Regions from separate parts of the Micromonospora sp. SCSIO 07396 genome, predicted to be linked through region 1. Evidence: riboswitches for the same ligand, from Rfam matches in the RefSeq annotation. Region 1 holds a riboswitch; each other region holds the start of a gene.
What was found. A riboswitch is a leader RNA that binds a small molecule or an ion and turns the genes downstream of it on or off. The one in region 1 is predicted to bind cyclic di-AMP.

Region 1 (10,350 bases):
GGCAGGCGGGGCCGGGTAGGCGGCGGTGCAGGCCAACAGCACGATGCCGCCGGCCCCGCCGTCGCGGGCGGTGCGCACCGCGGCGTCGATCTCGGCGAGCGTGGCCATGCCGGTGGAGATGACCAGCGGCTTGCCGGTGCCCGCGACCAGCCGGATCAGCGGCAGGTCGACCAGCTCCGACGAGGCGATCTTGTACGCCGGGACGTCCAGCCCCTCCAGCAGCTCCACCGCCGACGGGTCGAACGGGGACGAGAACACGGTCAACCCCCGATCCCGGGCCCGTTCGACGATCGGCCCGTGCCACTCGTACGGGGTGTGGGCCCGCTCGTAGAGCCGGTAGAGGTTCTGCCCGCCCCACAGCTCGTGCCCGCCGGAGATCCGGAACGCCGGGGTGTCCACGTCGATGGTGATGGTGTCCGGCCGGTACGTCTGCAGCTTCAGCGCGTGCGCCCCGCTGGCCGCCACCGCGTCCACGATCGAAAGCGCCCGGCCCAGGTCACCGTTGTGGTTGCCGGACATCTCCGCCACCACGAACGGCTGCTCCCCGGCCCCCACCAGGTGCGGCCCGATCTTCACTGTCGTCATCTGAAACCCCTGTTCCCTGTGCTCGTTGCTGGTACCCCCGCCGCCGCCGAACCACCGGCCGGTCACCTGCTGCCGCGACCCGCCAGCGCGTCGCGGTCGGCGGGGGAGTGGTGGGCCGGCCCGACGACCGGCGGCACCGGTTGCGGTGGGGCGGCCGGGCGGCGCAACCACCCCGCCAGCCGGTGCGCGTTGCGCAGCACCGCGTACGCGAGATAGGCGTCCCGACCGACCAGCCGGTGCTTGAGCCCGGCCACCCCGCCCGGCCGGGGGTAGCCGCCCGGCGGCAGGTGCCGGCGGTAGTGCGCGGCGACCCGGTGGAAGAACTCCCGACGCAGGTGCGGGTGCAGCCGGCCGTCGTTGCCGACCACCACCAGCATGTGGTTGACCATCAGGGCGAACAGCTCGCCGCGCAGCCGCTCGTCGGGATACCGGCGGGCGACCCAGTCGAACAGCCGGTCGTACTGGTCGAAGGCGTCGAAGTGGCGACCGCTGCGGGTGGAGGTGATCGCGCCCTGCCGGCCCTGCCGGTAGAGGTAGCAGACCCGGTCCAGCACGGAGATCCGCTCGGCACCGATGAGCAGCGGGTTGCTGAACGGGATGTCCTCGTACCAGCCGGGGTGGAAGCGCAGTTCCAGCGCGTGCAGGTGGGCCCGGCGGACCACCTTGTTCCACGCGGTGTGCTGCACCCGCAGCAGCCCGGGGCGGTCGGCGAGGCGGACCACCCCGGGGATGCCGCGCAGCAGGTGACTGCTCGCGTCCACCTCGCGCCGGCCGTCGTCGCGTACCCGCAGGTGGTCGAGCATCAGCACGTCGGGGCGGTGCGCCCGGAGCCGGTCCAGCACCGCCGGGACGGTGCCCGGCGGCAGCCAGTCGTCGCTGTCGACGAACCAGACGTACTCGCCGACGGCCACGTCCAGGCCGGCGTTGCGGGCCGGACCCAACCCGACGTTGCGGGCCAGATGCACCACGCGGACGCCCGGATGCTCGGCCGCGTACGCGCGCAGCAGCTCCCCGCACCGGTCCGGCGAGGCGTCGTCGACGGCGACGATCTCGACCGCGCCCGCCGCGTCGGCCGGCACGTCCGTGCGCACCGAGTCGAGGCACTGGTGCAGGTACGCCTCCACCCCGTGGACCGGGACGACGACGCTGAGCAGCGGGGTGGGCGCGGGCTGGTTGACCACCCCGCCACCCTGGTGCACGGGTATGGACGGCCACGGAACGTGACGTATCCGGTGGAGATGGAGCTGCTGAACACCGGCCGAGCGGCAGGTTAACGACCCATGATCCGCCGTACCGGTGCCGGGACCGCGCGCCGCACCCGGGCCCGAAGCCGCTGGTCACGCAGCTCCCGCACGTCGTCGCCGAGCGCCGTGTTGCGGTCGCGCAGCCACTGGATGCGGGCCAGCAGTTCCTCGGGTGAACTGGCCGAGGCGGGCCGGACCGCCGGTGGGAACACCGTCTCGCGGACCTGCGCGTCGAAGCGGGCCGCGCTGTCGCCGTCGTCGAACGCGTTGCCGAGGTCGTGCCGGGCGAGGAAGGCGCGCATCACCTCGTAGCGGGCCCGGTGCCCGGTGTTCAGGCCGGTGTAGTCGGCCTCGGCGTAGAGCTGGGCGGCGTCCACGTCCGCCGGCACGTCCGGCATCAGCCGGTGCGGGATGTCGAAGTAGCGGGCCAGCTCCAGGGTGCGCGAGTCGTGCGCGAACAGGTAGCCGGGGGTGCCGGAGACCAGCGCGGTGATGGTGCCGTGGATGCGGGTGCCGAAGGCGAAGTCGAACCCGGCGAGGTAGTCCATCCAGGTCCACGGGTCGAGGAACATCCGCACCTTGTCCTGCGTGAACAGCGGGTGCGAGGTGTGGATCGGGATGGCGCTGGTCTTGCCCCGGTCCTGCGGCGCGTCGCCGTAGAGCAGGGTGCCCAGCGTCTTGAGGTCCTGCGGCAGGTAGCGCAGGTTGGGGTAGCGGGCCTGGTGCGAGGCGATGATCTTCGCCATCGACTTGACGTACGGGGAGACGGTCAGCGCCACCCGGGCGTCGGTGCTCAGGGCCGGCGCGGACTTCTCCACCCGGAGCCGGTCGCCGTGCAGGAACATCGACGGGCAGCCGATCACGTCGACGGCGGAGAAGCCCAGCGTGTTCAGGTACTGCGCGGTGATCTCCCCGCGTACGCCGATACTCGGCCCCCGCTCCAGCGCCGCCCGGACGAACCGGCTGACCACGTCGTCGATCGGACGCAGGTACTCCCGGTCGCCGTGGATGTCGGTCTGTACGCCCACCCCGAACACCACCACCGGGATGCGCAGCCGCTCGACCAGCTTCGTCATCACCTCGATGCGGTGGGCGTAGCTGCGCCGGAACGCGTTGGCCAGCGGGATGACGTACACGTCGTACTGCTCGTTGATCCGGTCGGCGTCGCGCAGGTCGACCTTGAACTCGGTCGACGTGATCCGCGCGGTGGAGGTGCGCAGCAGCTTGTGCGCGGCGTGGCTGAAGACCAGGTTGCCGTTGTTCTCCCCGATCCAGTTCCCCTCGTACGCCTCCTCCGGGCCGCGTACGTCGAACGGGTCCTTCTTCGCCCGCATCAGGATCCGCTGGTGCACCACTTCGCTCCGTTCCTCGTTCGCCGGGAGCCTCCGCCGGCCGCCGATCTGACCCACGGGTACGCCGACACCGACAGGTCCCGCGATGTTAGGGCAGTGGAGGGATTTCGTACACCTTCCGCACATCCGCACCACCCCGGTCCGTCGCCGGTACCGGGGGGTGCCGGTAGGGTGCCCCGGGTGACCAGCGTGCCCACCCCCGCGTCCCCGGCGCTGAACCGGCTCCCGTCGCTGACCGGGCTGCGGTGGATCGCCGCCATGCTGGTCTTCGGCTACCACGTCGGCACCATGCGGATCGTCACCCAGCCCGACGCCAAGGCGGTGGTTGACTGGCTGTTCACCCTGGGCCTGTCCGGGGTGCAGTTCTTCTTCATCCTCAGTGGCTTCGTGCTGGTCTGGTCGGCCCGCGACGGCGACCGGCGGCGGGACTTCTGGCGTCGCCGGCTCGCCAAGATCTATCCCAACCACGTGCTGACCTGGGCGGCGGCGCTGCTGGTGATGTGGTGGTTCGCCGACCCGGTGGTGCCCCGCGCCGCCCTGGAGAACCTCTTCCTCGTCCAGGCGTGGGACCCCACCCCCGGCTACTTCTACAGCATCAATAACGTGAGCTGGTCGCTCTCCTGCGAGCTGTTCTTCTACCTCTGCCTGCCGCTGGCGCTGCCGGCGATCCGACGGGCCCACTCCGGCGTGCTGTGGGCCGTGGTGGTGGCGGTGCCGCTGGTGATCCTGGCGCTCTGGCCCGGCCAGCAGTTGCTGCCCGAGGGCAGCAACTGGTGGTTCACCCAGGTCTTCCCGCTGGTCCGCTCCACCGAGTTCTGGCTGGGCGTGGCCGCCGCCGAGCTGCTGCGCCGGGGCCACTGGCGGGGTCCCGGGCTGACCCTGGCCAGCCTGCTGTTCGTGGTCGTCTGGGTGGCGGCGCACTGGATCCCGGCCGAGATGTGGGCGGCGCTGCTGTCGGTGGCGTACATCCTGGTCATCCCGGCGGCGGCCCGCGCGGACGTGCAGGGTCGCCGGTCGCCGTGGCGGCACCGCACCCTGATCTGGCTCGGTGAGGTGTCGTTCGCCTTCTACCTGGTGCACGTGCTGGTGATGATGACCGTGCTGCGGCTCACCGGGCACTGGGGTGTCGGGTTGCCCGGCTGGTCGGGGCCGCTGGCCGTGCTCGGCTTCCTGGTGGTGAACCTGGCGCTGGCCGCCGCGTTGCACCGCTTCGTGGAGACCCCGATGATGCGCCGGCTGGCCCCCCGCCGCCGCACCGCCCCGGCCGCTGTTCCCGGTGCCGCTGTTCCCGGTGCCGCTGCTCCGGGTGCCGGCGGGACGGCGGTCGTGCCGGGGCCGAGGGGGGCCGACGGCGGGCCGCGCGACGCCCGCCCCGTCGAGTACGCGGGCCCGCGCGACCCGCACTGATCTTGCCCCGGCTCTGTTCCCTGCCGGCCTGCCGCTACCTGCCGCCTCGGTGGCGGTGTGCCGGCTCGGTCGTGGGCGGCGGCGGGACTCCCTCCACGGTGGATGCCAAGCCCGGGGTCCGTCGCCCGCCCGGGTGTGACCGGTTGCCGCGCGGCCGGCGCGGCGACACGCCCGGCGGTGCTGCGGGCCGGTGGCCCCTTCGGTAGCGTGGTCCCGTGTTCCCGGTCGCGCCCACCAGTCCCCTGTGGTGGGTCGCGCGCGGGATGTCCCGGCTGCTCGCCGGCCTCGCCGTCGCACTCGCGTTCGCCGCCGCCGGCCCGGCGCTGTCCGGCCCCGCGCTGTTCGATCCGGTCCCCGGCGCACTGTCGGCCGACGCGTCGCACTCCTTCCCCGCCGCCGGGGCCCTCGACACCCCGTCCGATCAGGGTGACGGCATCCGCGCCGACGGCCGCGGGACGGAGCGGGTCGACGTGGTGACGACCGACCGGGTCGACGCCGGCCTGCCCGCCGTGCCGGCCGGTCCGGCACGGGAGCTTCCGACGGCCACCCTGTCGACACCGGCCGGTCGGATGCCCGCCGCCCCCGGGCCCCGGGCACCCCCGGCGCGCTGACCCCGCCCCACCGGGGCCGCCCGCCCGCCGCCACCACCACGACCTCGTCCCCGTACCGCCCCGGACGGACGTTGCCCGCAACGGTTCCGCCCCGGTACGGCCCCGATCCGCCCCATCCGCCCGCGAGGTGTCGACCCGTGACCACCGTGCTGTCCCAGTTCCTGATCGGGGTGCCGACCGCCACCGCGATCTGGTCCCTGCTGCTCGTCCTCGCGTTGACCGGCCTCGCCGTCCTGGTCGCCCGCCCCGAACGGGAGCAGCCGACCGACGTGACCGCCGTCGGGCCGCCGCCCGACGCCCCACCCCCGGTCGCCGACCTGCGCCGCTACGCCGACGAGGTGACCGTGGCCGCCGCCGGGGCCGCCCAGACCGCCCGCCGTCACCGGGCCGCCTGGCTGGCCGCGCAGGACACCCTGGAACGGGCCTGGCAGGAGTACGACGAGGCGGAGACGGCGGCCCGACGGTTCACCGGCGCGGGGGCGCTGCCCAGCCCGCGTACCCCCCGGACGCCTGCCGAGTACGCCGGCCGGGAGCGGTGGCTGCACCAGGAGGCGGTGGCGGCGCACTGGCGGGGCGAACTGTCGGTGGAGCGGCTGCGGGACGTCTTCGCGCACCGCGACGGCTGGGACCCGCGCCGGCACCCCGTCGAGCACGAGGTGATGCTCGCCCGGGCGGTCCGGGAGGACCGGCGGGCGGCGTACCGGGCGGCGCACTGGCGGGAACGCGTCGCGTGGCGGGCCGCCGAGCTGGCCGCCGAGGCCGCCCGGTCGCTGGCCGCCGAGGCGTACGCGGCGACGCAGCGGGTGCGTCCGGGCCGGGTGCCGCTGCCCCGGGCCGCGACGTCGGCGGCGACCCGCCCGAGCCCGGCCACCCGCTGGCACCCGGCCCGGGTGGGCTGACCCGCCCCGCGACTACCGCCTGGGTCCACCCCGGGCCGGGTGGGCCGGGAGGTCGGGAGGTCGGGAGTCCCGGGGACCGAATTGTTACCCAGGCGGGTGTGGACGCGGTCACGCAGCGGCGGAACCGGACAGCCCGTCACACCCGGTCACATCGACTTCGTTGATCATCGGAGGTTGCGGGTCGGTTGTCCGGTCACGGCCCCGACGGGCCCGGACGACCATTCGTCCCCGGCCCGCACCCGGGCTGCCCGAACGCCCCGCACATCGGCCTGCCCAGCTATGTTTACGCAGGTCACAGGGCTTGGCGGGAGGGGAGGGCGACCAGTAGTGTCGCTGCCGTCCGGTGCGGTTCCCGATCGCAGCAGGCGACGCCGCGCCGACCCGCTCAATCGTGCTTGTCACGAACCGGGGACCCACACGCACCACCTGGGGTGAATCTCCGGGCCACGGCCCGGGGTAGGGCGATCTTCCCGCCCGAATCCGTCAGCTAACCCGGTCGGCGGCAGCGGAAGGAGTTCCCTCCTCGTGCAGCATGACCCCACCCCCTCGGTAATCCCTCCACCTCGGTGCCGGGGTGCCGCCGGACCGTCGCGCCTGACGCGCTGACCCGGCCGTCCACCCCGCCGCCCGACCCCGCTCGGGCGACCCGCCGATCCGCCCGGCTCCCGTCGGGCGGACCCTGCCGAACGAGCGGCCCAAACACCCGATCCGCGCGTGGCGTACCCGCCACGTGCCGGTCCGGCGTGCCCGGCCGCCTCGCCCCGTGGAGGAACACCCCGTGAAGCACCACATGAAGCGACAGCTCCGCCGACTGGGCGCCCAGCGCCCGTACCGGATGGTCGTCGGCTCGGCGGCGGTCCTCGTCCTGGCCGCCGGTGGCACCGCCCTGGCCGCCGGGGTCGACGACGCCCCGACCGACCAGCAGCGCGCCACCGCCGTGGCCGAGACCGCCCCCCGCCTCGACGACGTCGCCAGCCGCGCCCAGGCCCGGGTGGCCACGCCCGCCCCGGCCAGCCCGTCGGCCACCCCCACGGCCAGCCCGTCGGCGAGCCCCACCCCGTCGCCGCGCGTCACCCGGGCGAAGTCCCGTCCCACCGTCGACCCGGACCTGACCCGCAAGGCGGCCCCGAAGCCGCCGTCGTCGAAGGTTCTGCGCTACGACTACCAGGCCCAGATCACCTACTACTACTGTGGCCCGGCGGCGGTGCGTAACGCGCTCAGCGCGGCCGGCATCGAGCGCGGCCAGGACGACCTCGCCGCCCAGTTGGGCACCACCGAGATGGGCACCAACTCGGCCGAGGACACCACCCGGGTGCTCAACGCCGTGGTCAAGGGCGATCCGTACCGGACCCGGATGTTCGCCGGCACCCCGAGCGACGCGCAGGTCGAGCGGCTGCGGGCCGACGTGGTCGCGGCGGTCACCGACAAGCGGGCCGTGGTCGCGAACGTGGCCGGGGACGCCACCGACCTCGACGGCGGCTGGCACTCCTTCCCCGGTGGCCACTACGTCGCCGCCGTGGGCTACCGGGACAACGGCCGTACCGTGCGGATCGCCGACTCGGCCGACCCGTCCCTGCCGGCCTACTGGGTCGGCGTGACCACCCTGGCGAACTGGATCGCCACCCGGGGCTACTCCGCCTGACCCGTTGCTCTCGAATTCGATCCGGACCGCCTCGGCTGCCTGACCACGGGCACCGGGGCGGTCCGCTGTCGGCCCGACCGACGAGGACTGACGGCATCGGCACCACCGATGCCGGGTGCCACCCGGCGCGCCCCGGACCAACCACGCCTGCATCGTCCGAGGGGTGCACATACCACCCTCGCTCCCTACAGAGCTGATGACGGCAACGACTCAGTGCCGACGCCGCACCTACTTCAGGCGGAGCCGATCATTGCCGGTACCCGGCCGGTCAGCGAGGGCACACACGGCGTGATTCGTTTGCGTCATCAGGTCTGTAGGCGGCAGACGGCACTTGTGAGGGGGCGTCCGTGCACGCGTCGGGCCCGAGTGGCGAACCACGCCACCACCCCGGCCCGGGTCGACTCCCGGTCAGCCGCGCGGGGACACCGAAGCGTCGTCCCAGGTGGCGGTGCCGGCGGTACGCGGGGCCGGCGGGTTCCAGCCCGGCTCCAGCTCCCGGCGGGCCGCGTCGAGGAAACCGTCGGCGTACGCGTCGTCGGGGAAGTCGCCCAGGTAGCGGCGGCGGGTGTCCCACCGGGCCGCCGCCAGCGGATCGGTGTCCAGCAGCCCGGTCAGCACCTCGTCCAGGTTGGCCATGTCCCGGCGCAGCACGTAACCGGAGCGGGCCAGCGGGAACCGGTCCAGGAACTCGTCACCGTCGACGCCCAGGTCGGTCACCGCGTACGGCTTGCCCGAGTAGAGGTAGTCGGAGATGACCCCGGAGACGTCGGAGACCAGCGCGTCGGAGCGGTTGACACAGTCGGTCAGGCTCAGCTCACGGCTGGCCGCTGCCCCCCACAGGTGCTGCCGCCCGGTCCGGGTCCGGTCGGCGGCGAGCAGCTCGGTGAGCCGGGCCAACTGCCGGGCCGAGGCCGGGTTCTGCCCGGTGTACGGGTGGGCCCGCAGGATCACCGTGGCCCCCCGGTCGAGCAGCCGGCGCAGCAGCGGCTCTGCCACCGGCAGCGAGCAGTAGTTGGCGTCGGCGTGGTGGCCGGTCCAGGTGGGGGTGTAGAGCACCGTCGGGGCGGCCGGCGGGCGGGCCTCCCGGCGTACCTCGATGGCTTCGACCTGCGGACGGCCGACCACGACGAACTTCTCGGCGGGGATCTCCACGCCGGCCCGCGCGTACCGCTCGATCGCCGCCGGACCGGCCACGAAGATCTTGTCGAAGATGGCCGAGACCGGGTTGGCGCTGGGGGCCTTGTCGCTGTCGCCGTGGTGCAGCTGCACGTGGGTGAGCTGGGTGAACCGGATGCAGTGGCTGTTCTTCGCCCCGTGGTTGACATAGAACGCCACCCGCAGGCTGGGCACCAGCGCCTCGTCCATGGCCTTGAGGGTGGGGCAGTAGACCACCGGGGCGCTGGTCGCGGCGGCGATCGTGGGCAGGAATTCCGGCTCCCGCAGCAGCACCAGGAACGGCCGGCCCAACCGTTCCAGGTAGGGCAGCCACATGGTGACCTGGTATTCCGAGCCGGGTGGGGCGGAGAAGTAGAGCAGGAACTCCGGCTGGTGCGCACGTAGCGCCCGGGTCACCGGGCCGCCCCCGCCCGACGGCCGGAACCGCCGCCGGGCCAGGTCCAGGCCGACCGCGCCGCAGCCGGCCGCCACCACCAGCACGACGGCCAGCGCGACCACGGCGGGCAGGGCGAGGGCGGCGGCCACCGCCACCACCGCGAGCAGCCCCAGCAGGATGCCGCCGAGGCGGGCGGCGACCAGCGGGGTCCACGCCCGCACCGGCAGGTTCGCCGCCCGGATCTCCAGGTTGCCGGCGTCGCGCAGCGGCCCCACCAGCAGCACCAGGCCCAGCAGCAGCAGCGCGGTGAGCGCCAGCACCGGGTCGAACCCGTCGTCGAGCCGGCGGGCGTAGCCGACCAGGATGCCGGCGGCCAGCAGCACCGTCTCGGCGACGATGTCGGCGTCGGGGCGGACCCGGCGTTCGTAGCCGGCGGCGGCCAGCGCGGCCACCGCCAGGGCCAGGCCCCAGCCGGTCGCGCCGGTGAACGCCACCACCAGGAAGGCGAGCACGGCCAGGCCGGTGGTCAGGCACCGTGCGATCAGTTTCCTGACCAGGTCACCACGCATGTCGTACGTCTCCGGGGGGTCGGGTCAGCCGGCGTCGACGCCGCTGGGCAGCCGGTCCTGCTCGGCCGCGGTTGGCTGGGCCGGCACCGGGGCCGGCTCGCCGGGGGCCCGCCGGACGTCGATCACCTGACCGGTCAGGTCGGAGATCAGCACGTCGAGCGAGGATTGGGCGACCGTCTCGGCGGCCAGCAGGGTGTGCTCCGGCTCCTCACCGAACGCCTTGGTACGCATCGGGGTGGCGGTGCGCTCCGGGTTGATGCAGTTGACCCGGACGCCGTACTCGGCCCACTCGTCGGACAGCGCCTGGGTCAGGTTGACCAGCGCCGCCTTCGTCGAGGAGTAGAGCGCGTACTGGGCCCGGCCCCGGGTGTAGGAGCTGGACGTGTAGAGCAGCAGCTGACCCTTGGTCTGTTGCAGGTACGGCAGGGACTGCCGGGCGGCGATCACCGGCCCGACGAAGTTGACCTGGAGGACCCGGTCCATGGTCTC
Region 2 (10,350 bases), 3.3 Mb from region 1:
CGTGCTGCGGGGGCTGACCGGCCCGGCGCTGGTGCTGCCCAGCGACGGCATCCGGGAGTTGCACGTGATGCTCTGGTCCACCGACGGGTTCCCCAAGGTGGTCAACGGGCTCGCCTCGTTCACCCCGCAGTCCCAGGAGCGGATCAGGGCGGCAAGCATGACCTTCCCGGACGCCACCTCGGTGGCGTACCTGCGGCAGGTGGGGGTGCGCACGGTGGTGCTGCTGCCCGGTTGGGCGGCCGGCACGCCGTGGGCGGACGTGGCCGCCCGACCGGTGGACGGGCTCGGCATCAGTCGCGAAATGGTCGGTGAGGACGTCATCTACCGGCTCTGATGGCCGAGTTAGTTGGGAGCGCTTCCTAATTCGGCGGCGTACCGGTTACTGTTGGGTTCTTCTTCGGCAGCGGGAGCCAAGCGTGCCGGCGGGGAGCCAGGGCAGCTCTTCGCACCCGTCGACGTCCCTAACGGGGCCGTCGCACCCTGACCCTGGCATCCCGAGAGGAACCGCAGATGCGGAGAAGTCTCGTCGGCGCGGTCACCACCGTGCTGGCAGCCGCGACGGCCGTCGTGGCCGTACAGTTCACCGTCGCACCCTCCACACCGGCCGCCGCGGCGGCGGCCGAGGCGTACAGCTGGAAGAACGTCCGGATCGACGGCGGTGGCTTCGTTCCCGGCATCATCTTCAACCAGACCGAGAAGAACCTGATCTACGCGCGTACCGACATCGGCGGCGCGTACCGGTGGGAGCAGGCCAGCCAGTCCTGGACGCCGCTGCTCGACTGGGTCGGCGCGGACAAGTGGGGCTACAACGGCGTGGTCAGCCTGGCCACCGACCCGGTGCAGACCAACCGGGTGTACGCGGCGGTCGGCATGTACACCAACGACTGGGACCCGAACAACGGGGCGATCCTGCGCTCGTCGGACAAGGGCGCCACCTGGCAGGCCACCGCGCTGCCGTTCAAGAACGGCGGCAACATGCCCGGCCGGGGCATGGGGGAGCGGCTCGCCGTCGACCCCAACAAGAACAGCATCCTCTACTACGGCGCCGAGGGCGGCAACGGCCTGTGGCGCAGCACCGACTACGGGGTCACCTGGGCCAAGGTGGCGAACTTCCCCAACGTCGGCAACTACCGGGCCGACCCCAACGACACCACCGGCTACCAGAGCCAGAACCAGGGCCTGACCTGGGTCACCTTCGACAAGAGCACCGGTACGGCGGGCAACGCCACGCAGACCATCTACGTCGGTGTGGCGGACAAGGCCAACCCGGTGTACCGCTCGACGAACGGCGGCACGAGCTGGGAGCGGATCGCCGGCCAGCCCACCGGTTACCTGGCCCACAAGGGGGTGGTGGACCCGGTCGGCGGCTTCCTCTACATCGCCACCAGCGACACCGGCGGCCCGTACGACGGCGGCAAGGGTGACGTGTGGAAGTTCAACCGGGCCACCGGCGCGTGGACGCAGATCAGCCCGATCCCGTCGTCCAGCAGCGACGCCTACTTCGGCTACTCGGGGCTGACCATCGACCGGCAGAAGCCGAACACCCTGATGGTCGCCACCCAGATCTCCTGGTGGCCGGACGCGATCTTCTTCCGTAGCACCGACGGCGGCGCGACCTGGAGCCGGATCTGGGAGTTCGGCAGCTACCCGGAGCGCACCAAGAAGTTCACGATGGACATCAGTTCGGTGCCGTGGCTGACCTTCGGGGCCAACCCGGCCCCGCCCGAGGAGTCCCCGAAGCTGGGCTGGATGAACGAGTCGGTGGAGATCGACCCGTTCGACTCCAACCGCTTCATGTACGGCACCGGCGCGACCATCTACGGCAGCACCGACCTCACCAAGTGGGACACCGGCGGCAAGCTCACCATCAAGCCGATGGTCAAGGGCCTGGAGGAGACCGCCGTACAGGACCTGATCAGCCCGCCCACCGGGGCGCCGCTGGTCAGCGGGCTCGGTGACATCGGCGGGTTCCGGCACACCGACCTCGACGCGGTGCCGCCGATGCTGTTCACCCAGCCGGTCTTCACCACCACCACGAGCCTCGACTACGCCGAGGCGAACCCGGCGACGATGGTCCGGGCCGGTAACTTCACCGACGCCGACCGCCCCAACGACAGCCACGTCGCGTTCTCCACCGACGGCGGGGCGAACTGGTTCCAGGGCAGCGAGCCGGGCGGGGTCAACAACGGCGGCACGGTCGCCGCCGCCGCCGACGGCAGCCAGTTCGTCTGGGCTCCCGGTGACCCCGGGCAGCAGGTGATCCGTTCGGTCGGCTTCGGCAACTCGTGGACCGCCGCCACCGGCATCCCGGCCAACGCCGTGGTCGAGTCCGACCGGGTCAACAAGAACAAGTTCTACGGCTTCAGCGCCGGCAAGTTCTACGTCAGCACCAACGGCGGGGCCAGCTTCACCGCCTCCGCCGCCACCGGCCTGCCGGCCACCGGGAACGTCAAGTTCAAGGCGGTGCCCGGCAAGGAGGGCGACATCTGGCTGGCCGGTGAGGGCGGGCTGTGGCGCTCCACCGACTCCGGGGCCAGCTTCACCAAGCTGGCCGGGGTCACTGCGGCGGTGAACGTCGGCTTCGGCAAGGCCGCCCCCGGGCAGACGTACCCGGCGGTGTTCACCTTCGGCACCGTCGACGGCAAGGCCGGCGTCTACCGTTCCGACAACACCGGTGCGGCCTGGGTGCGGATCAACGACGACCAGCACCAGTACGGCAACGCGGGCGAGGCGCTGACCGGCGACCCCCGGGTCTACGGCCGGGTCTACCTGGGCACCAACGGCCGGGGCATCCTGGTCGCCGACCGGCTCGGCGGCACCCCCACCCCGACGCCGACCACCCCCGGCCCGACCACGCCTCCGCCGACGACCCCGCCGCCGACGACGCCGCCCCCCACGACGCCTCCGCCGACCACCCCGCCCCCCACGACGCCTCCGCCCACCACGCCGCCGCCGACGACTCCGCCGCCCACCGGTGGGTGCGCGGCGACGTACAAGGTGACCGGGTCGTGGCCGGGTGGCTTCCAGGGTGAGGTGACGGTCCGCAACGCCGGCACCAGCGCGATCGCCGGCTGGACGCTCAACTGGACGTTCGCCAACGGTCAGACGGTCAACTCGCTCTGGGGCGGCACCTTCACCCAGACCGGGGCGAACGTCTCGGTCCGGGACGCCGGCTGGAACGGCGCACTCGGTGGCGGGGCGAGCACCAGCATCGGCTTCACCGCCAACGTCACCGGCACCAACGCCGTCCCGACGGTGACCTGCACCAGCCGCTGACAACTATCAACTATCCGACACCTGCCGGCTCCCCCGATCCTGTCGGGGGAGCCGGTGCGTGTCCGGCTCGGAATCTGCCCGGTCCGTGGGTGATCGACCCGGTCGGGTGATCGACTCAGTGCGGCGAAGTTGTGGCATCAACCCCGTGTCTTTACCGCAACATCGCCCCAATGGAGTGGATTGAGAGCGACGTAGGCCCCGGTCGACGCTGAGGAGCGTGACCGGGGCCTGTGTGTGTCGTGGAACGGCTGCGTGCCGTGGAGCAGTCAGTCGTCCAGCCCGACGGGGGAGTTCGGCCGGTCCACGTCGACGAACTCGATGTCGTCGGCGGCCCGGTCACCCCGGCTGCCGGCGGCCCGTGCGGCGGTGCCGGCCGCCCAGCCGACCGCCGCGCCGACCAGCGCCGCGCCGATCAGCAGGGTCCAGGGCAGGGCCGGCCGTCGGCCGGCGAGCGCGTCGAAGGCGAGCGTCGCCCGACGGCGTGCCTCGTCGGCGGTCGAGCCGACCAGGTCACCGGCGTCGGCCAGCCCCGAGTCCCGGACCGACCGGGCGGCGTCCCGGACGCTGTCACCGGCGGAGTCCACCGCCGAGAGCAGGTGGTTCCAGGCCTGGTCGGCGATCCGCTCGGGCTTGCTGCGGCGCTCCAGAAGGTTGCTGCCGATCATCGTGTTACCTCCTCGAATGCCGAAGTCTGCGGCCACTTCGGACGTCGTCTCCGTGCCGTGGGACGGTCCTCGCACGGACCGGACGACCGGCCCGTGTCCGAGCAGTGCCCCGCCCGGCCGGGTCGCAAACCCGGTACGCAGGGGTGACCGGCACGACTCAGCGGACCATGACCACGGACGTGGCGCGGGCGAAATCGTCGTCGTCGTCATCGTCGTCGTCCCCGCCGCCGCCGAAGCCGCAGGCCAGGACGAGAGCGAGCAGCGCGCCGACGCCGGCCAGGCCGAGTAGTCTCTTGAGCATCGATCCGTCTCCTCGATCGTGGTGACCCATCTCTCGCCCACGGTAGGCACCTGTCACAACCTGCGCCGGGGGAGTCGGCACGCCGTGCCGGGGTGTCGACGGGGCTCGCCCGGCCCACCGCATCCGGTTACCACTGGACCGGGGCCGCTACTCTGGGACGGTTGGAACGGCCGAGCTGTGCCGTTCGTCGGAAGAGAACAGGACCAGCAACGGTGTGGAGAGGGACGGTCTGGTCCGTCCGGATCCGCGAATTGCTCATCCCGAGGGGTGGCGACCGAGGCCATCGGAGGAATACTCTCGGTCGCGGCCCGCGTACTGATGAGGCGCCCGGGGACGGGCGAGTGGAGGTGCTCGCGTGAGCCTGTCGATCGTGAAGTCGGTCCTGCCGGCCGGTGTCATCGAGATCGCCCCCCGTGGTGAGATCGACGTCGACACCGCCTACGAGGTACGTGAGGCGATCGCCGAGGTGCTGGCCAAGGGCCGGCCCGCGCGGATCGAGCTGAACATGCGACTCGTCACCTTCATCGACTCCGTCGGGATCAGCGCCATGGTCGCCGGCTTCCAGACCGCCGAGGTCAGCGGCGTCAAACTGATCGTCACCGAACCGAGCCGGTTCGTGCACCGGCAGCTCTGGGTGACCGGCCTGCTCGGTCTCTTCGGCGCTCCGGAGCCGTACTTCGCCGGTGCCGCCACCCCGGAGGTGCTGCCCGGCGCCTGACCGGGCCACGGGCGGCGTCCATGCCGTCCGACCAGTGACGTTGCCAGTCCGTCTCCGGTACGGCACGATCGTGCGACCGACGACGGTCAGGAGGCCCGGTGGTCCGGCGGGAGAGCTTCAGCTACACGGTGCAGGCGCGCTGCTCACCGGCGGACGCGACGGCGCTGCTGAGCGACCTGTCCCGGCAGGAGGAGCTGCATCCGCTGATCGTCCGGGTACGCCGGCTGCCCGCCCGGCCGGGTGCCCTGGCCAGCTATGCGATCACCGACCGGCTGGAGCTGGGGCCGCTGCGGTTCCCCGTCACCTACCAGGCCGACGTGCTGCTGGCCGGCGACGACGAGATCGTGACGGTGGCCCGCCAGCAGCCCGGCACCACCGTACGCAACCACACCCGGCTGCGGATGGAGGGTGACCTGCTGCGGATCGACGTAGAGATCACCCTCGCCGCACCGGCGCCGTTGTTCGGCTACGCCTTCCGGCAGGCCCGCGCCGCCCACCTGGGGCTGGCCAGCCGCCTCGGTGCCGTTCTGGACTCCCGGGCCGGCGACCCGCCTCCGGTGGGCTGACCACCGCCGGCACCCGGGCTGCCCGACCCGGTCGCGGCGTGGCGGCACCCGACCTGACCTGCCGCTGCGGCCGGCCGTGGTCCGGTGGCCCGCCCGGGTCGGACGGGCCACCGGGTCGGCTCAGATCATCGACAGGTGCACGTGGTTGGTGTGGTCGCTGGACGGGTCCCCGTTGCCCCCGCTGTACGCCTTCCACCCGCTGCTCGGCAGCCAGATCCGCTTGAACCAGATCACGTAGAGCACACCGAGCCGGTCGGCGTTGCGGATGAAGTACGCGGCGAGGTTGTTGCCGTACGTCCGGTCGCCGCCACTGGCCACCCCGCCGAAGCCACCCTTCTGGGCGGCGAAGTCGCACGCCCGGCCCTTGGGGTGTTCCCCGGAGCCGCTGGGCCGGTAGCAGGAGACGTACCTGGTGAAACCGGCCGCCTTGGCCTGGTTGAGGGCGTTGAGCGTACGCGGGGTGATGCAGCCGTTGGCCGGCGTCGGGTCGTTGACGCTGCACGACTCGGACGGCCAGGAGCCGTCGGAGTTGCGGGGCGCCCCCTTGGCGTTGCTGGTGGACGTGCCGTCCGAGCTGCCGGAGTCGCGGGAGGTGGGGGCCGGCTTGTCGGCGGCGGCCACCGCCAACGCCCGCTCGGCCTGTTCCTTGCGTTTGCCCATGGTGGCGACCTGCTTGCGCTGTTCGGTGATCTCCCGGGTGACCGCGGCCCGGGTCCGGGTGGCCTGGTCCCGGGTCTCGATCATCGTGCGCAGTTCCTGGTCCTCCCGGGTGGCGACCGTCTCCAGCGCCGCCGCGCGGTCCAGGAAGCCGGTCGGGGTGTTGCTGTTGAGCAGGGCGGACATCGGTCCGAGCCGGCCGGTGCGGTAGGCCGCTCCGGCGATCTCGCCGACCTTGGCGGTCTGCGTGACCAGTTGCCCCTCGATGGTCTTGAGCTGCCCGTCGAGTTCCTTTTGGCGTTTGGTGGAGCGCTCCAGGGCGGCCTTGGCCTCCAGCCAGCCCTTGCTGGCCGCGTCGAGCTGGTCGCGCAGCGCCGGGGTGCCGCCCTCGTCGTCGTCGCCCGGGGCGGCGAGCCGGGTGGTGGGCGCGGCGACGGCCGGGGTGAACGGCGCGGCCGACACGCCCAGGGCCAGCGCCGTGACGACTGCGGCCAGCAGCCGCGTGGTGGTGCGTACGTGCATGCGGATGTCCTTCCGTCAGCCGCCGACCGGGTTAGCTGACGGGTTCGGGACGGAAGATCCCTACCGCTTGCGCGGATGCACCCCAGGAACGTGGTTCCCCGGTTCGCCCGGGCGGGCGATTAGGCGGCGGCCTCCGCCTGGCGGAGACCGGGGCCGAGCCTACCGGTACGCGTGTGACGCCTGCCTACCTCGTGACTGAGAGTACGAGAGTGAATACCCCCAAAAGGGGCAAACAGCGCAAATTCCCGTGATCTCTGTGCGGGAGTACCCGCCGGGGCTGACCGTCCGGCCCGGGGTGGGGGTCACCAGTGGGCGGGTCCGCACGCCCCCGGGGTCGCCCCGGGCTCGACCTGGAGGGTGGCGTGCTCGATGTGGAAGTCCTCCCGCAGGGCGCCCCGGGCGGCGGCCAGCACCGTGCCGACCTCGGCGTCGCCGGCCAGGGTGAGGTGGGCCGAGGCGACGTCCATGCCCGAGGTGAGCGTCCAGACGTGCAGGTCGTGCACCTCGGCGACGCCGGGCACGGCGGTGAGCCGGTCGTGCACGGCGGTCACCGGCAGGTGCTCCGGGGCGGCCTGCACCAGGATGCGTACCGCCGCCCGGCCGAGTCGCCAGGTGCGGGGCAGGATGAACACGCCGATCGCCACGGCGACCAGCGGGTCGGCCCACCACCAACCGGTGCCGGCGATCAGCAGCGCCGCCACGATCACGCCGACCGAGCCGAGCAGGTCGCCCAGCACCTCCAGGTACGCCCCACGCAGGTTGATGCTCTCCTTGGCGCCCTCCCGCAGCAGGCCGAACGCGACGATGTTGGCGAGCAGGCCGAGCACCGCCACCACCAGCATCGGGCCGGCCAGCACCTCGGGCGGCTCGCCGAACCGGCGGACCGCCTCGATCAGCACGTAGACCGCGACCCCGCTGAGCAGGACGGCGTTGGCCAGGGCGGCGAGCACCTCCAGCCGGTAGAGGCCGAAGGTGCGCTGCGGGTCCCGGGCGGCCCGCCGGGTGGCGGTGATCGCGGCCAGCGCCATCCCGATGCCGAGCACGTCGGTGAACATGTGCCCCGCGTCGGAGAGCAGGGCCAGCGAGCCGGTGCCGAAGGCGGCCACTGCCTCGACCACCATGAGCACGGCGAGCAGCCCGAACGCCGCCCAGAGCCGCCCCCGGTGCCGGTGCGCGGCGTTGCTGACCGTCGCGCTGTGGTCATGACCTGCGCCCACGTCCACACCTTCCGTCGCCGCTGCGGACCGGCTCCAATCTATGCTCACATCGCTATGTATGCAAGTGATGGTCGGTCGTCCGGCCAGGTGGGACGGGTTCCGGGCGGTCAGCCGGTCGGTTCGACGGTGGTGAGGCGCTGGGTCGCCCGGGACAACGCCACGTAGAGCGTCCGTACCCCGGAGCCCGGATCGGCCCGGATCTCGCCGGGGCAGACCAGCACCACCCCGTCGTACTCCATGCCCTTGGCCTGGAGGCTGGTCACCACCTGCAACCGCGCCCCGCCCCGGTCGCCCAACCAGCCGGCCACCTCGTCGCGGCGGGGCACCGGGGTGATCACGCCGACCGTCCCGGCCACCTCCGCCAGCAGCGCGTCCACCGCGTCGGCCGTCGCGCGGGCCAGCTCCGCCGCCGGCACCTGCAACGCCACCGGGTCCACCCCGGTGGACCGCACCGCGCTCGGCAACTCCAGGTCGGGATAGAGCCGGCGAATCTCCGCCGCCGCCACCGCGAAGATCTCCGCCGAGTTGCGGTAGTTGGTGGAGAGCGTGAACCGGTGCCGCCGCCGCCGACCCAGCGCCTGGTCCCGGGCCCGGTCCAGCTCCGCCTGGTCACCCGTCCAGGCGGTCTGCGCCGGATCACCCACCACCGTCCAGGAGGCGAGCCGGCCGCGCCGGCCGATCATCCGCCACTGCATCGGCGAGACGTCCTGCGACTCGTCGACCACCACGTGTGCGTAGTCCCGGTAGTCCTCGGGCCGCTCCCGGGCCGCCGCCCGCGCGGCCCGCTGCCGCTCCCCGAAGGTGCTCAGCTCCCGGACGCCGCCGGCGAGCTGGAACGGGTCCCGGCGGGCCTTCTTCGGGCGGACCGGCTGACCCAGCAGCGCGTCCAGCTCGTCGAGCAGGGCGATGTCAGCCACCGTCAACCCCTCGGTGTCCAGCGACCGGTACGCCTCCACCAGCAACCCGACCTCCGTCCGGGACAGGACGCCGGCCGCGTACCGGTGCAGCCGCTCCGGTCGGGCCAGCCAGCCCAGCACGTGCCGGGGATGCAGCCGGGGCCACCACGCCTTGAGGAACTCCCGGAACTCCGGCCGCTCGATGATCTCGTCCTCGAAGGCCGGCTGCTCGGGCAGACCGGCGACGGCCAACCGTCGGGCCTGCGCGTACAACGCGGCGAGCACCCCGTCGAAGCCGACCCGACGGACCTCGTTACGGCGGGCCCCCCGGTGCAGCGCCCGGTCCCGGACGCCGTCCAGCTCGCGCCCCTCCAGACGCAGCAACGCACCCCGGTAGAGCAGCCGCAGCTCCTGCGGGCCGTCCGGCACCGCGTCCCGGGCCGCCCGCTCCAGCACCCGACGCATCCGCAGTGAACCCTTCACCGCCGCCACCTCGGGACCGTCCGTGCGGGTCGCCGACAGACCGGGGAACAACGAACCCAGCGAGTGCAGGGTGGCGGTCTCCTCACCCAGCGACGGCAGCACCGAGGCGATGTACTCCACGAAGACCGCCGACGGGCCGACCACCAGGATGCCGCCGCCGGCGTACCGGCTGCGGTCGGCATAGAGCAGGTACGCCGCCCGGTGCAGGGCCACCGCCGTCTTCCCGGTGCCCGGCCCGCCGGAGACGATGGTGACCCCCGAACCGGGGGACCGGATCGCCTCGTCCTGCTCCCGCTGGATGGTCGCGATGATGTCCCGCATCCCCCGGCCGGTCGCCCGGGACAGGGTCGCCAGCAGCGCCCCGTCACCCACCACCGGCATGTCCGGCGGGGCGGCCTCCGGGTCGAGCAGGTCGTCCTCGATCCGGGTGACCTTCTCGTCCGACGAGCTGATCGTGCGCCGTCGCACCACCCCCAGCGGCTCCGCCGGGGTGGCCCGGTAGAAGGCGGCGGCGGCCGGGGCCCGCCAGTCGACCACCAGCGTCTCGGCGTCGTCGTCGCGCACGCCGAGCCGGCCGACGTGCAGCACCTGCCGGTCGCGCAGGTCCAGCCGGCCGAAGACGAGCCCCTCGTGTTCGGCGTCGAGCAGGTGCCGGCGCTGGGCGGCATGGAAGACCATCGCGTCCCGCTCCACCAGCGCGCCGAAGTTGCCGACCTTGGCCAGCCGGTAGCCGTCCCGCTCGGCGCGGGCGGCCGAGCGGCGCAGTTCGGCGAGCCGGGCGTACACCCGGTCGAGATGCCGTTGCTCGGCGGCGATCTCCTGCTCCAGGGTGCTCTGGTCGGTCAACGTACCGCTCCTGTGCGACGGCGACGCCGGGCGCGGGTGCACGCCAGGCGGAATGAGGGTACGGGCAGCCGCCGACGCCGCGGCGGGCCGATACCCGTACCGCGACCTCCACCACCTCCGCGTGGCCGGCCGCCCCGGCGGCGACGCACCGGGACGGTACGGCGGCCCCACGTGGCGGGACGGCTCAGCGCGTCGCCCGGCCG
Region 3 (10,350 bases), 1.6 Mb from region 1:
CGGCGACGCGGGCTGGCTGGGCGGGTGGGCGGTCCGTGAGGGCACGGACCGGATCGCCGCCCTGCGGGACGCCGTCGAGGTGCTGGCGCTGCTGGCCGGGCTGCCGCCGATCGCGGTGCTGCGCCCACCGCCCGGCGGCCACGGTGCCGTGACGGTGACCGGGCCGCGCGGTCCGTCCGGCTCCCGCGTCCTGGACCGGGTACGGGCGCTGCTGGCCAAGGCCGAGTCCACCACCTTCCCCGCCGAGGCGGAGGCGTTCACCGGGAAGGCGCAGGAACTGATCGCCCGGCACAGCCTGGAACGGGCGCTGGTCGAGTCGGCCGCGATCCACCCGGACCATCCCGGCGGGGTGCGGATCGGCACCGACGCCCCCTACGCGGGCGCGAAGGCGCTGCTGGTGCAGGAGGTGGCGACGGCGAACCGGTGCGAGTCGGTCTGGTCCGACGACCTCGGTTTCGCCACCGTGCTCGGCTTCCCGGCCGATCTGGAGGCGGTCGAACTGCTGCATACCTCGCTGCTGGTGCAGGCCACCGCCGCGATGCTGCGCGGCCGGCGGGAACGACGCGGCGGCGGCCGGCGGACCAAGGCGTACGACGAGGCTTTCCTGCACGCCTTCGCGCTGCGCATCGGTGAGCGGCTGCGGGCGGCGACCGAATCGGCGGACCGGCAGGCGGCGCAGGACACCGGGGCGGACCGGCTGCTGCCGGTGCTCGCGGCCCGCTCAGGCGCGGTGCGGGAGCGGATGGACACCCTCTTCCCCGGGGTCACCCGGGCCCGGCTGACCGTCCGGGACGCCGAGGGCTGGCAGTCCGGCACCTCCGCCGCCGACCGGGCCTCGCTCGCCGGTAGCGCGCCGCCGTCCCGCCCGCTGACCGGTCGACGCTGAGCTGTCGCCTGAGCCGTAGCGCCGGCTCAGACGTGGCAGTCGCGGGTGAGCCGGGGCGGGATGTCGACGAAGTCGGTGCCCATCCAGCTCGCCGGGCTCTTGGCCGACGCCCCGGCGTCGATCTTCGTGGCGGTCTCCTCCACCAGCTTCCTGATCCGGTCGTCCCGGGCCTTGCGGGCCTGCGCGCGGACGTCGTCGGCGAGCCGGCTCAGCCGCCCCTTGAGCTTGCCGTTGAGCTGCTCCGGGGTGAGTTCCTCGCGGGTGGCGTCGGCCGAGTCGGCGGTGATCTGCCGGCTGCCGTCGATGATCAGCTGGTCGACGGCGCGGCAGACCTGGGCGGTGTTCGCGGCGGTGCCGGCGGGCGGTCCGGTGCTCTCCGGGGCGGTGGTGGTCGCCGTCTGGGGTGTGGGTTCCCCGGTGGTGGCGGTGGCCGACGGGCCGGGTGCGGCGTCGGTGCCGGTGCCGCCGTCCGAGCAGCCGGCGGCGATGACGGCGAGGACGGCGAGGGTGAGTGCGGTGGTGGAGCGGCGATGCATCGACTTTCCCCGTTCGGTGTGACGGCCGTACCGCGACACGATGCCGCACGACCCGGCGGGAAATCGAATCGGCGGACCCGGACACGCGTCACGCCGGCCCGACGGGGTCGGTCCGGCGTGACGGTGGTGCGGTTCAGCTCTTGAAGGCGTCCTTGACCTTCTCGGCGGCCTGCTTGAGGCTGGACTTGGCCTGGTCGTTGCGGCCCTCGGCCTCAAGGCGCTCGTTGTCGGTCGCCCGGCCGACGCCTTCCTTGATCTTGCCGGCGGTGTTCTCGGTCGTGTTGCCGATCTTGTCGTCGAACCCCATGAGAGCCTCCCGAATAAAGCATTTCTTCCAACGACACCCAGATACCCCCACCCCTCGTCCCCAAAACGCACCGCCACCGGCCCCCGCCCGTTGATCAAGAGGTTTGCGTCACCAGCGAGCCGGCGGGTGACGCGCACCTCTTGATCAACCCGGCTGCCCGGATCGCGCTCGTGCGGGGTGCGGGGTGGTCGGGAAGCGGCGGAGGCGGAGGCTGTTGGCCACCACGAAGACCGACGAGAAGGCCATCGCCGCGCCCGCGATCATCGGGTTGAGCAGGCCGGCGGCGGCCAGCGGGAGGGCGGCCACGTTGTAGGCGAACGCCCAGAACAGATTGCCCTTGATCACCGCGAGGGTGCGCCGGGAGAGCCGGATCGCGTCCACCGCGGCGGTCAGGTCGCCCCGGACCAGGGTCAGGTCGGACGCCTCGATCGCCACGTCGGTGCCGGTGCCCATGGCCAGTCCCAGGTCGGCCTGGGCCAGGGCCGGCGCGTCGTTGATCCCGTCGCCGACCATGGCGACCGTGTGACCCTGCGCCTGGAGCCGGCGGACCACGTCGACCTTGTCGGCCGGCAGCACCTCGGCGGTCACCTGGTCGATGCCCACCTCGGCGGCCACCGCCTGCGCGACTGTCGCGTTGTCCCCGGTGAGCAGCACCGGGGTCAGGCCCAGGGCGCGCAGGCCGGCGATCGCCGCCCGGCTGGTGGGCCGGACCACGTCGGCGACCGCGAGGACGCCCCGGGCCCGCCCGGACCAGCCCGCCACCACCGCCGTACGCCCGGCGGCCTCCGCCTCGGCCACCGCCCGGACCACCTCCTCCGGTACGTCCAGACCCCGCTCGCGGAGCAGCCGTGGCCGCCCGACGACGAGGTCGTGGCCGTCGACGGTGCCGGTGACGCCGAGCCCTTCGGCGGCGGCGAACCGGGTGACCGACGGCAGCTCACCGGCCCCGGCGGCACCTGCCGCCACGGCGCGGGCGATCGGGTGCTCCGAGCCGGCCTCGACCGCCCCGGCGAGCCGGAGCAGTTCGGCCCGGTCCTGCCCCTCGACGGGACGGATGTCGACCAGGGTCATCCGGCCGGTGGTGACCGTGCCGGTCTTGTCCAGCACCACCGTGTCGACCTGCCGGGTGGACTCCAGCACCTCCGGCCCCTTGATCAGGATGCCGAGCTGGGCGCCGCGCCCGGTGCCGACCAGCAGCGCGGTCGGGGTGGCCAGGCCGAGGGCACACGGACAGGCGATGATCAGCACGGCCACCGCGGCGGTGAAGGCGGCGGTCGGGCCGGCCCCGGACCCCAGCCACCAGCCCAGCGTGCCGACGGCCAGCACGATGACGATCGGCACGAACACCCCGGAGATCCGGTCGGCGAGCCGCTGCACGGCGGCCTTGCCGGTCTGTGCCGCCTCCACCAGCCGGGCCATCTGGGCGAGCTGGGTGTCCGCGCCGACCCGGGTGGCGGTGACGACCAGCCGGCCGCCCGCGTTCACGGTGGCACCGGCCACCTGGTCGCCGGGCCCGACCTCGACCGGCACCGATTCGCCGGTGAGCATGCTGGCGTCGACCGCCGAGGTGCCCTCCTCGACCCGCCCGTCGGTGGCGATCTTCTCGCCGGGCCGGACCACGAACCGGTCGCCCACCACGAGCCGGTCGACCGGGACCCGGGTCTCCGTGCCGCCGCGCAGCACGGCGACGTCCCGCGCGCCGAGTTCGAGCAGGGCGCGCAGGGCCGCCCCGGCGGTCCGCTTGGAGCGCGCCTCGAAGTAGCGGCCGGCCAGCAGGAACACGGTCACCCCGGCGGCGGTCTCCAGATAGATGTTGCCGGCCCCGCCGGTGCGGACGACGTCCAGCCGGAACGGGTGGGTCATCCCGGGCATCCCGGCGTCGCCGAGGAAGAGCGCCCAGAGCGACCAGCCGAACGCGGCCAGGGTGCCGAGTGACACCAGGGTGTCCATGGTCGCCGCGCCGTGCCGCAGGTTGGTCCAGGCGGCCCGGTGGAACGGCAGCCCGCCGTACGCGACCACCGGGGCGGCCAGGGTCAGCGACAGCCACTGCCAGTAGGTGAACTGCCAGGCCGGGACCATCGCCAGCACGATCACCGGCACGGTGAGCACGGCCGACACCCGCAGCCGGGTCCGCAGGGCACCCAGCTCGTCGACCGGCGCACCGGCCGGTTCCGTCCCGGCGGGGGTGGGCGGGGGCGGCACGACGGCGGTGTAGCCGGTCTTCTCGACGGTGGCGATCAGGTCGTCCGGGGTGACCCCGTCGGGGTACCGGACGGTGGCCTTCTCGGTGGCGTAGTTGACGCTCGCCTCGACGCCGTCGAGCCGGTTGAGCTTCTTCTCGATCCGGGCGGCGCAGGAGGCGCAGGTCATTCCGCCGATGGCCAGCTCGATCAGGTGGGGGGCGGTGGGCAGGTTCTGGGTGGTCGGGGTCATCGCGGCACCTCCGGTCAACCGTGGGTGTGACCGGCCCCGCCGGTGCCGGTGCCGGTCGGCGTCGGGTCGGTGGCAGGGTCGGGGCGGTGGACGGGTCGCGTGGGGTCGTGGCGGGTCTCGGCGGGCGGGGTACCGGGGCCGGTCAGCTGGCCGACCCCGTACGCCGCGCCGAACACCACCGCGAGGACCAGGGCGAAGCCGCCCAGCCTGGTCGGTGTGTTCATCGGTCGCCCTGGACCGTCACGCCTCGACGAGGTCGTAGCCGGCCTCGTCGACGGCGGCCCGCACGGACGCGGTGTCCAGCGGGCGGTCGCTGGTGACGGCGACCCGGCCGGAGGCCAGGTCGACCTGGACGTCGGTGACGCCGTCAAGGGCACCCACCTCGGCGCTGACCGCGCTGACGCAGTGCCCGCAGGTCATGCCCGTCACCTGGTAGTCCGTGATCATGCGACTCTCCCCTCCACTCGTCCAACATACCCCCCAGGGGTACGTCACCCCGCGACCGTAGCATACCCCCCAGGGGTACGCTATCGTGGTCGCCATGACCACACCGAGCACCCCGGTCCGGGGTTACACCGCCAGCAAGGACCAGCTGCTCGCGCGGCTGCGCCGGGTGGAGGGGCAGGTCCGGGGGATCGAGAAGATGGTCGACGACGACCGGTACTGCATCGACGTGCTCACCCAGATCTCCGCCGTGCAGGCCGCCCTGGACAAGGTCGCCCTCGGCCTGCTCGACGGCCACGCCCGGCACTGCATGCACGAGGGGGCCGCCGAGGGCCGCGCCGACGAGATGGCCGCCGAGATGATGGCCGCCGTCGGCCGCCTGATGAAACGCGGCTGACCCGACCCACCCGTCCGGCGACCGGCGGGGCAACGGCCGGGCGGGACCGGGCGGGAGACCGACGTCGCGGGGCCGGTGGGATCCGGCCCCGCGACGCGTCACGGGTGGCGGTCAGAGCCGGGCGAGGATCTTCCGCATGGTGTCGATCTCGCCCTGCTGGGTGGTGACGATCTGCTGCGCCATGGCCCGCGCCCCGGCGTGCCGGCCGTCCGCCAGTTCCTGCCGGGCCATGGTGATCGCCCCCTCGTGGTGGGCGATCATCATGCTGAGGAACCGGCGGTCGAAGTCCCGACCGGTCGCCCCCTCCAGCCGGGCCAGGTCGGCGTCGGACATCATCCCCGGCATCCCGTGGTCCATCCCTGGCAGATGGCCGTCGGCCGGGCCGTCGGACGGGACGGGCCGGCCCCAGGCGGCGAGCCAGCCGGTCATGGTGGCGATCTCCGGGGCCTGGGCGGCGCGGATCCGTTCGGCCAGCCGGGTGACCTCCGGATCGGCGGCCCGGCTCCCGGCCAGCTCCGACATGCGTACCGCCTGCTGGTGGTGCGGGATCATCATCTGGGCGAACATCACGTCGGCCGGATCCGCGGCGGCCGAGGAAGGGCCGGCCCCGGCGGCCGGGCGGCCGTGACCGCCGGCGGTGGAGTGGCCGCCGCCGCAGGCGGTCAGGGCGGACGCGGCGGCGAGAGCGACGCCGGCCAGGGCGACGCGACGGGCAAGGGTACGGGTGGACACGGGCATACCTTTCGGTGGACGGACACGTACGCGACGGACGGTGGACACGGCAAAGCCGCGCCGGGTGTCCTATCTGCGCAGTACCGACACCGGACCGGTCGGCTCCCCCCGGTCCAGCACCGGCAGCGCGGCTGACGTCCGGTGGGGGCGGTCGGCCGGGGTGTCGTGCCCGACGGAGGTCCGGTCCGCCGAGGCGGCGTGGCCGGCCGGACGACCGTCGGCGGGATGACCGGCGGCGGCCAGGTGTGCGTCGTGACCGAGGGTGTGCATCGCGGAGAGCCCCAGCAGCGTGCCGACGAGCAGCAGCAGCCGCAGCCACCGCCCGGTCGTCGTCGCCGTACCCGCCCGCCGCACGGCTCAACGCTAGCCGTCCCGGTCGCCCGGCGGGCCGGTACGGGTCACCGGGCGTCGAGGCGTACCCGGCGCAGCGGTGGCGGGCCCGCCACCAGCAGTGAACCGCGCGGCCCGACCTGGTGCTGGCTACCATCGTCCGACGATGACGCGCCGCCCGTGGGTGAACCGGCAGGTCGGCTGACACGTATCCCGTCCCGGACCGTTGGGAGAACTCGCAGACATGGGCGCCGACCACACCCGCCCCGCTCCGTCCACCCCGCCCCGGGTGCGACGGATCCTCGTCATGACGGTGGTGCCACTCATCGTCGTCACGGTGATCGCCACGCTGCTGCTCTGGCCGGGGAAGACCTCGAAGATCGACCAGGGCGAGCAGGTGCCCCGCTACCACGGCACGGTGACCCGGGTGGTGACCGAGCCGTGCCCGCCCGCCCCGCAGACGCCCGACGGCCCGTCGGGGGTGGCCGACGGGCCGTGCGGGACGGTGACCGTCACCGTCGGGCAGGGGCCGGACAGCGGTGAGCAGGTCGAGACGCCCGTCCCGTCCGGGCCGGGGGCACCGACGGTGGCCGTCGGCGACGAGGTCGTGCTCGTCGCGTTGGCCGACCCCACCGATCCGTCGGTGAGCAGCTACCACATCGCCGAGCACCAGCGGGGCATGCCGCTGCTCTGGCTGGTCGCCCTGTTCGCGGCGGCGATCGTGGCGTTCGGCCGGCTGCGCGGGCTGGCCGCCCTGGCCGGGCTCGGGGCCAGCTTCGCCATCCTGTTGACCTTCGTGGTGCCGGGCATCTCCGCCGGGGGCGCGCCGCTGCCGATCGCGGTCACCGGCGCCGCGTTGATCATGTTCGTGGTGCTGTACCTGACCCACGGGATCACCGCGCAGACCTCGGTGGCGGTGCTGGGCACGCTGGGCAGTCTGGTGCTGACCGGCGTCCTGGGCACGCTGGCCGCCGCCGCCACCCACCTGACCGGGTACGGCAGCGAGGAGGCCACCACGCTGTCGATGTACCAACGCGACGTCGACCTGCACGGCCTGCTGCTGGCCGGGATCATCATCGGGTCGCTCGGTGTCCTGGACGACGTCACGGTCACCCAGTCGGCCACCGTCACCGAGCTGGCGCACGCCAATCCGGGGCTGTCCCGGTTGCAGCTCTACCGGGCGGCGGCCCGGGTCGGCCGGGCGCACATCGCGTCCACGGTCAACACGATCGTGCTGGCGTACGCGGGTGCGTCACTGCCGTTGCTGCTCCTGCTCACCGCCGACAGCCGCCCGGTGAGCCAGATCCTCACCAGCGAGTTCCTGGCCCAGGAGATCGTCCGCAGCGCGGTGGCGACCCTCGGCCTGGTGGCGGCGGTGCCGCTGACCACCGGGTTGGCCGCGCTGGTGGTCACCGCCGGACGGGGGCCGGCCGACGCCGGTACGGCCGGGCCGACGCCCGCCCCACGTCCCGCCCCCGACCGTGCCGAGGCGTGGGAGGCGTTGAGCGCGCCCCGGCACGGCGAACCGTCCACCCCGGCCCCCGCACGGTGGCCGGACCCGGAAAGGAGCACGGACACCGCATGGTGACACTGCGCTGCGTGACCGAAGGCGAGGTCGCGGCTGTCGGCCACGTCACTGATTACCACTCGCTATCGGGAAAATACTCATTTGGTCGGGTTGCGGGCGTAGATCCCCGGTACGACTCTCGGGTAACCTCGCTGCCGGTCACCGCCGAAGGCGCCCACCGGAGCCAGCGGTGCCACCGCCCAATCGCCGTACGGCGAGCCGGGGAACCGAGCACCTGGGGTGAATCCGCGCCAGCGGTAGGGGCCACTTCCGTCCCGAACCCGTCAGCTAACCCGGTCGGCGGTCGACGGAAGGGACAACTGTGACGGCACCCCTACGCCACTGGTGGACTCCGGTGGTGGCCGTGCTCGCCGCTCTGGCGCTGGTCGCCGGCCCGGCCGCCGCCCCCGCGGCGGCAGCACCCAACGCGCCCACCCCCTCGGGGCACGAGGAGGACGAGGAGCCCAAGCTGCTCACCGACGTCATCGAGGCGACGAACCGGGAGTACTCGGCGGCGAAGACCCGACTGGAGAAGTCCAAGAAACGCCAACTCGAATACGCCATCGAGGTGGAGAAGGCGGAGCAGGAGCTGGCGGCGTTGGCTCCGCAGGTCACCGAGATCGCCGCCCAGTCGTACCGGACGGGTCGGGTCGGCGCGGTCGCCGCGCTGCTGGAGAGCGACGCCCCGGACGCCTTCGTCCGGCGGGCCGCCGCCCTGGACGAGCTGAACATGGTCAACGCCGGCAAGCTGGCCGAGGTCAACAAGGTCAAGACCCGGGCCGAGCAGGCCAAGCTCGCCGTCGACGCCGAGGTCCGTGAGCAGCAGAAGCAGGCCAACCTGATGGCCAAGAAGAAGACCGAGGCCGACAAGGCACTGGCCCTGGTCGGCGGTCGGGGCTTCACCGGCGGCCTGGTCGACGCGACGTCCCCGGTGGCCCGCGTCGCACCCGGCCAGACCGCCAACGGCGAGTGGCGCGGGGAGTCGTGCAGCGAGAACGACCCGACCACGTCCGGGTGCATCACCCCGCGCACGCTGCACATGTACAAGGAGGTCAAGCGGGCCGGATTCAACCGGTTCGTCGGCTGCTACCGCCCCGGTGGGCCGTGGGAGCACCCCAAGGGCAAGGCGTGCGACTGGTCGTTGCAGAAGAGCGGGTTCAGCCCGTGGCACAACAACGACACCCGGATGTACGGCAACAACCTCGCCGCGTTCCTGATCCGCAACTCGGACCGGCTGGGCATCTACTACGTGATCTGGAACCGGCAGATCTGGTTCCCGGCCAACGGCTGGAGTTCGTACTCGGGACCGTCCAACCACACCGACCACGTCCACGTGTCGCTGTTGTAGCGGGTGCAGCTGGGCCGAAGCTGCGGTGTCCGGCGTTCCGGACACCGCAGCACCGGCCCGATGAGTTGATCGAGGCGCACGATGAGGGCCGCCCGGCTTAGCCGGGCGGCCCTCATCGTGACCGGTGCGGGTCAGGAGGCGACGGGTGCCGTCGCGGCACCGGCCGGCACGGCCGGTGCCGGCACCGCGGCGGCGGGCGCGGGCAGCTCGGGGGCCACCTGGCGCACCTCACCGGCGGCGAGCCGGTAGGACATCCCGACCACCGCGCACCGGCCGGCGGCCACCTCGGCGGCGATCACCGGGGAGTTGCCGAGCAGCACCTCGACGGTCTGCGCGATATGGATGTCGACGATCCCGTCGATGTCGTGCACCCCCTGCTGGGCCGCGCGACGCAGGCTCGGCCCGACGGCGGCGACCACCGAGTAGAGGTGTCCCGGGGGCTGGGTGCCGGTCCGGGCCGCGTCCCGGGCCGCCTGCACGGCACCACAGGAGTCGTGTCCGAGGACCACCACCAGCGGGGTGCCGAGCACCGTCACCGCGTACTCGACGCTGCCGAGCACCTCGGGCCCGGCGGTGTGCCCGGCGGTCCGGACCACGAAGAGGTCACCGAGACCCCGGTCGAAGATGATCTCGGCGGCGAGCCGGGAGTCGGAGCAGCCGACGATGACCGCGAAGGGATGCTGGCCATCGGCGACGGCGGTGCGGTGGCCGGCATCCTGGTTGGGATGGTGGGGCACACCGGCGACGAAACGCCTGTTGCCGGCCTGCAACTCGGCCAGCGCCTGGGTCGGAGTGATCGGGGCCATTGCCTCACCTCGGTCCGGAATCGCACCTGGTCACGCCGGCCGGCGGCGACGACGGCCGTGTCCTCACGGTCACACGCAGCTAAAGGTACGTCAAGATTTCGTGATACACGTTTCAGGCATCGGTCGAAGCCGTGTCGACGGCGTGTCGGACCCGGCACCCACCGAGGTCGACGGGCGACCCACCGGGGGGGCCGACCGGCCGCTGCGGGGCAACCGTCGGGGCGGCCGACGACGGGTCTCCCAGGTACGGGCCATACCATGACCGGCATGGCGACAGGCGGCACCGGGAGCACCCGGAACTGGACGTTCCTCACCAACCATGGTCATGTGCTGCTCGCCATCGCCCGTAACCCCACCGCCCGCCTCCGCGACGTCGCCGACGAGGTCGGGGTGACCGAACGGGCCGCCCAGGCGATCGTCGCCGACCTGGAGGCCGGCGGCTACCTGCGGCGTACCCGGGTCGGCCGGCGCAACGAGTACACGCTCAACCCGAGCGGTCACTTCCGGCACCCCGCCGAGGCCGACCGCCAGGTCGGCGCCCTGCTCGCCCTCTTCAGCCCCGAT

Region 2: linked by a shared signal. The riboswitch ahead of ACWCHM_RS03905 (coiled-coil domain-containing protein) and the one ahead of ACWCHM_RS17950 (C39 family peptidase) in region 1 are both predicted to bind cyclic di-AMP.
Region 3: linked by a shared signal. The riboswitch ahead of ACWCHM_RS24985 (coiled-coil domain-containing protein) and the one ahead of ACWCHM_RS17950 (C39 family peptidase) in region 1 are both predicted to bind cyclic di-AMP.

The regions. Positions count from the first base shown of each region.
Region 1 covers NZ_CM132210.1:4,166,425-4,176,774, reverse strand. Annotated here, with positions in the region: gene pseI (pseudaminic acid synthase) at 1-585, opposite strand, end outside; gene ACWCHM_RS17975 (glycosyltransferase family 2 protein) at 648-1,766, opposite strand; gene ACWCHM_RS17970 (polysaccharide pyruvyl transferase family protein) at 1,856-3,181, opposite strand; gene ACWCHM_RS17965 (acyltransferase family protein) at 3,362-4,588, shown strand; gene ACWCHM_RS17960 (hypothetical protein) at 4,804-5,199, shown strand; gene ACWCHM_RS17955 (hypothetical protein) at 5,337-6,098, shown strand; cyclic di-AMP (ydaO/yuaA leader) riboswitch at 6,471-6,615, shown strand; gene ACWCHM_RS17950 (C39 family peptidase) at 6,889-7,740, shown strand; gene ACWCHM_RS17945 (CDP-glycerol glycerophosphotransferase family protein) at 8,149-9,861, opposite strand; gene ACWCHM_RS17940 (D-ribitol-5-phosphate cytidylyltransferase) at 9,886-10,350, opposite strand, start outside.
Region 2 covers NZ_CM132210.1:845,845-856,194, forward strand. Annotated here, with positions in the region: gene ACWCHM_RS03875 (hypothetical protein) at 1-334, shown strand, start outside; gene ACWCHM_RS03880 (cellulose binding domain-containing protein) at 511-3,276, shown strand; gene ACWCHM_RS03885 (hypothetical protein) at 3,543-3,941, opposite strand; gene ACWCHM_RS03890 (hypothetical protein) at 4,099-4,242, opposite strand; gene ACWCHM_RS03895 (STAS domain-containing protein) at 4,598-4,960, shown strand; gene ACWCHM_RS03900 (SRPBCC family protein) at 5,059-5,526, shown strand; gene ACWCHM_RS03905 (coiled-coil domain-containing protein) at 5,647-6,705, opposite strand; cyclic di-AMP (ydaO/yuaA leader) riboswitch at 6,710-6,841, opposite strand; gene ACWCHM_RS03910 (cation diffusion facilitator family transporter) at 7,008-7,922, opposite strand; gene ACWCHM_RS03915 (HelD family protein) at 8,030-10,147, opposite strand; gene ACWCHM_RS03920 (alpha/beta fold hydrolase) at 10,332-10,350, opposite strand, start outside.
Region 3 covers NZ_CM132210.1:5,785,859-5,796,208, forward strand. Annotated here, with positions in the region: gene ACWCHM_RS24935 (DUF2786 domain-containing protein) at 1-886, shown strand, start outside; gene ACWCHM_RS24940 (hypothetical protein) at 913-1,422, opposite strand; gene ACWCHM_RS24945 (CsbD family protein) at 1,556-1,729, opposite strand; gene ACWCHM_RS24950 (heavy metal translocating P-type ATPase) at 1,874-4,162, opposite strand; gene ACWCHM_RS24955 (hypothetical protein) at 4,177-4,386, opposite strand; gene ACWCHM_RS24960 (heavy-metal-associated domain-containing protein) at 4,403-4,609, opposite strand; gene ACWCHM_RS24965 (metal-sensitive transcriptional regulator) at 4,704-5,003, shown strand; gene ACWCHM_RS24970 (DUF305 domain-containing protein) at 5,115-5,735, opposite strand; gene ACWCHM_RS24975 (hypothetical protein) at 5,805-6,089, opposite strand; gene ACWCHM_RS24980 (YibE/F family protein) at 6,310-7,653, shown strand; cyclic di-AMP (ydaO/yuaA leader) riboswitch at 7,820-7,951, shown strand; gene ACWCHM_RS24985 (coiled-coil domain-containing protein) at 7,955-8,980, shown strand; gene ACWCHM_RS24990 (carbonic anhydrase) at 9,112-9,786, opposite strand; gene ACWCHM_RS24995 (helix-turn-helix transcriptional regulator) at 10,045-10,350, shown strand, end outside.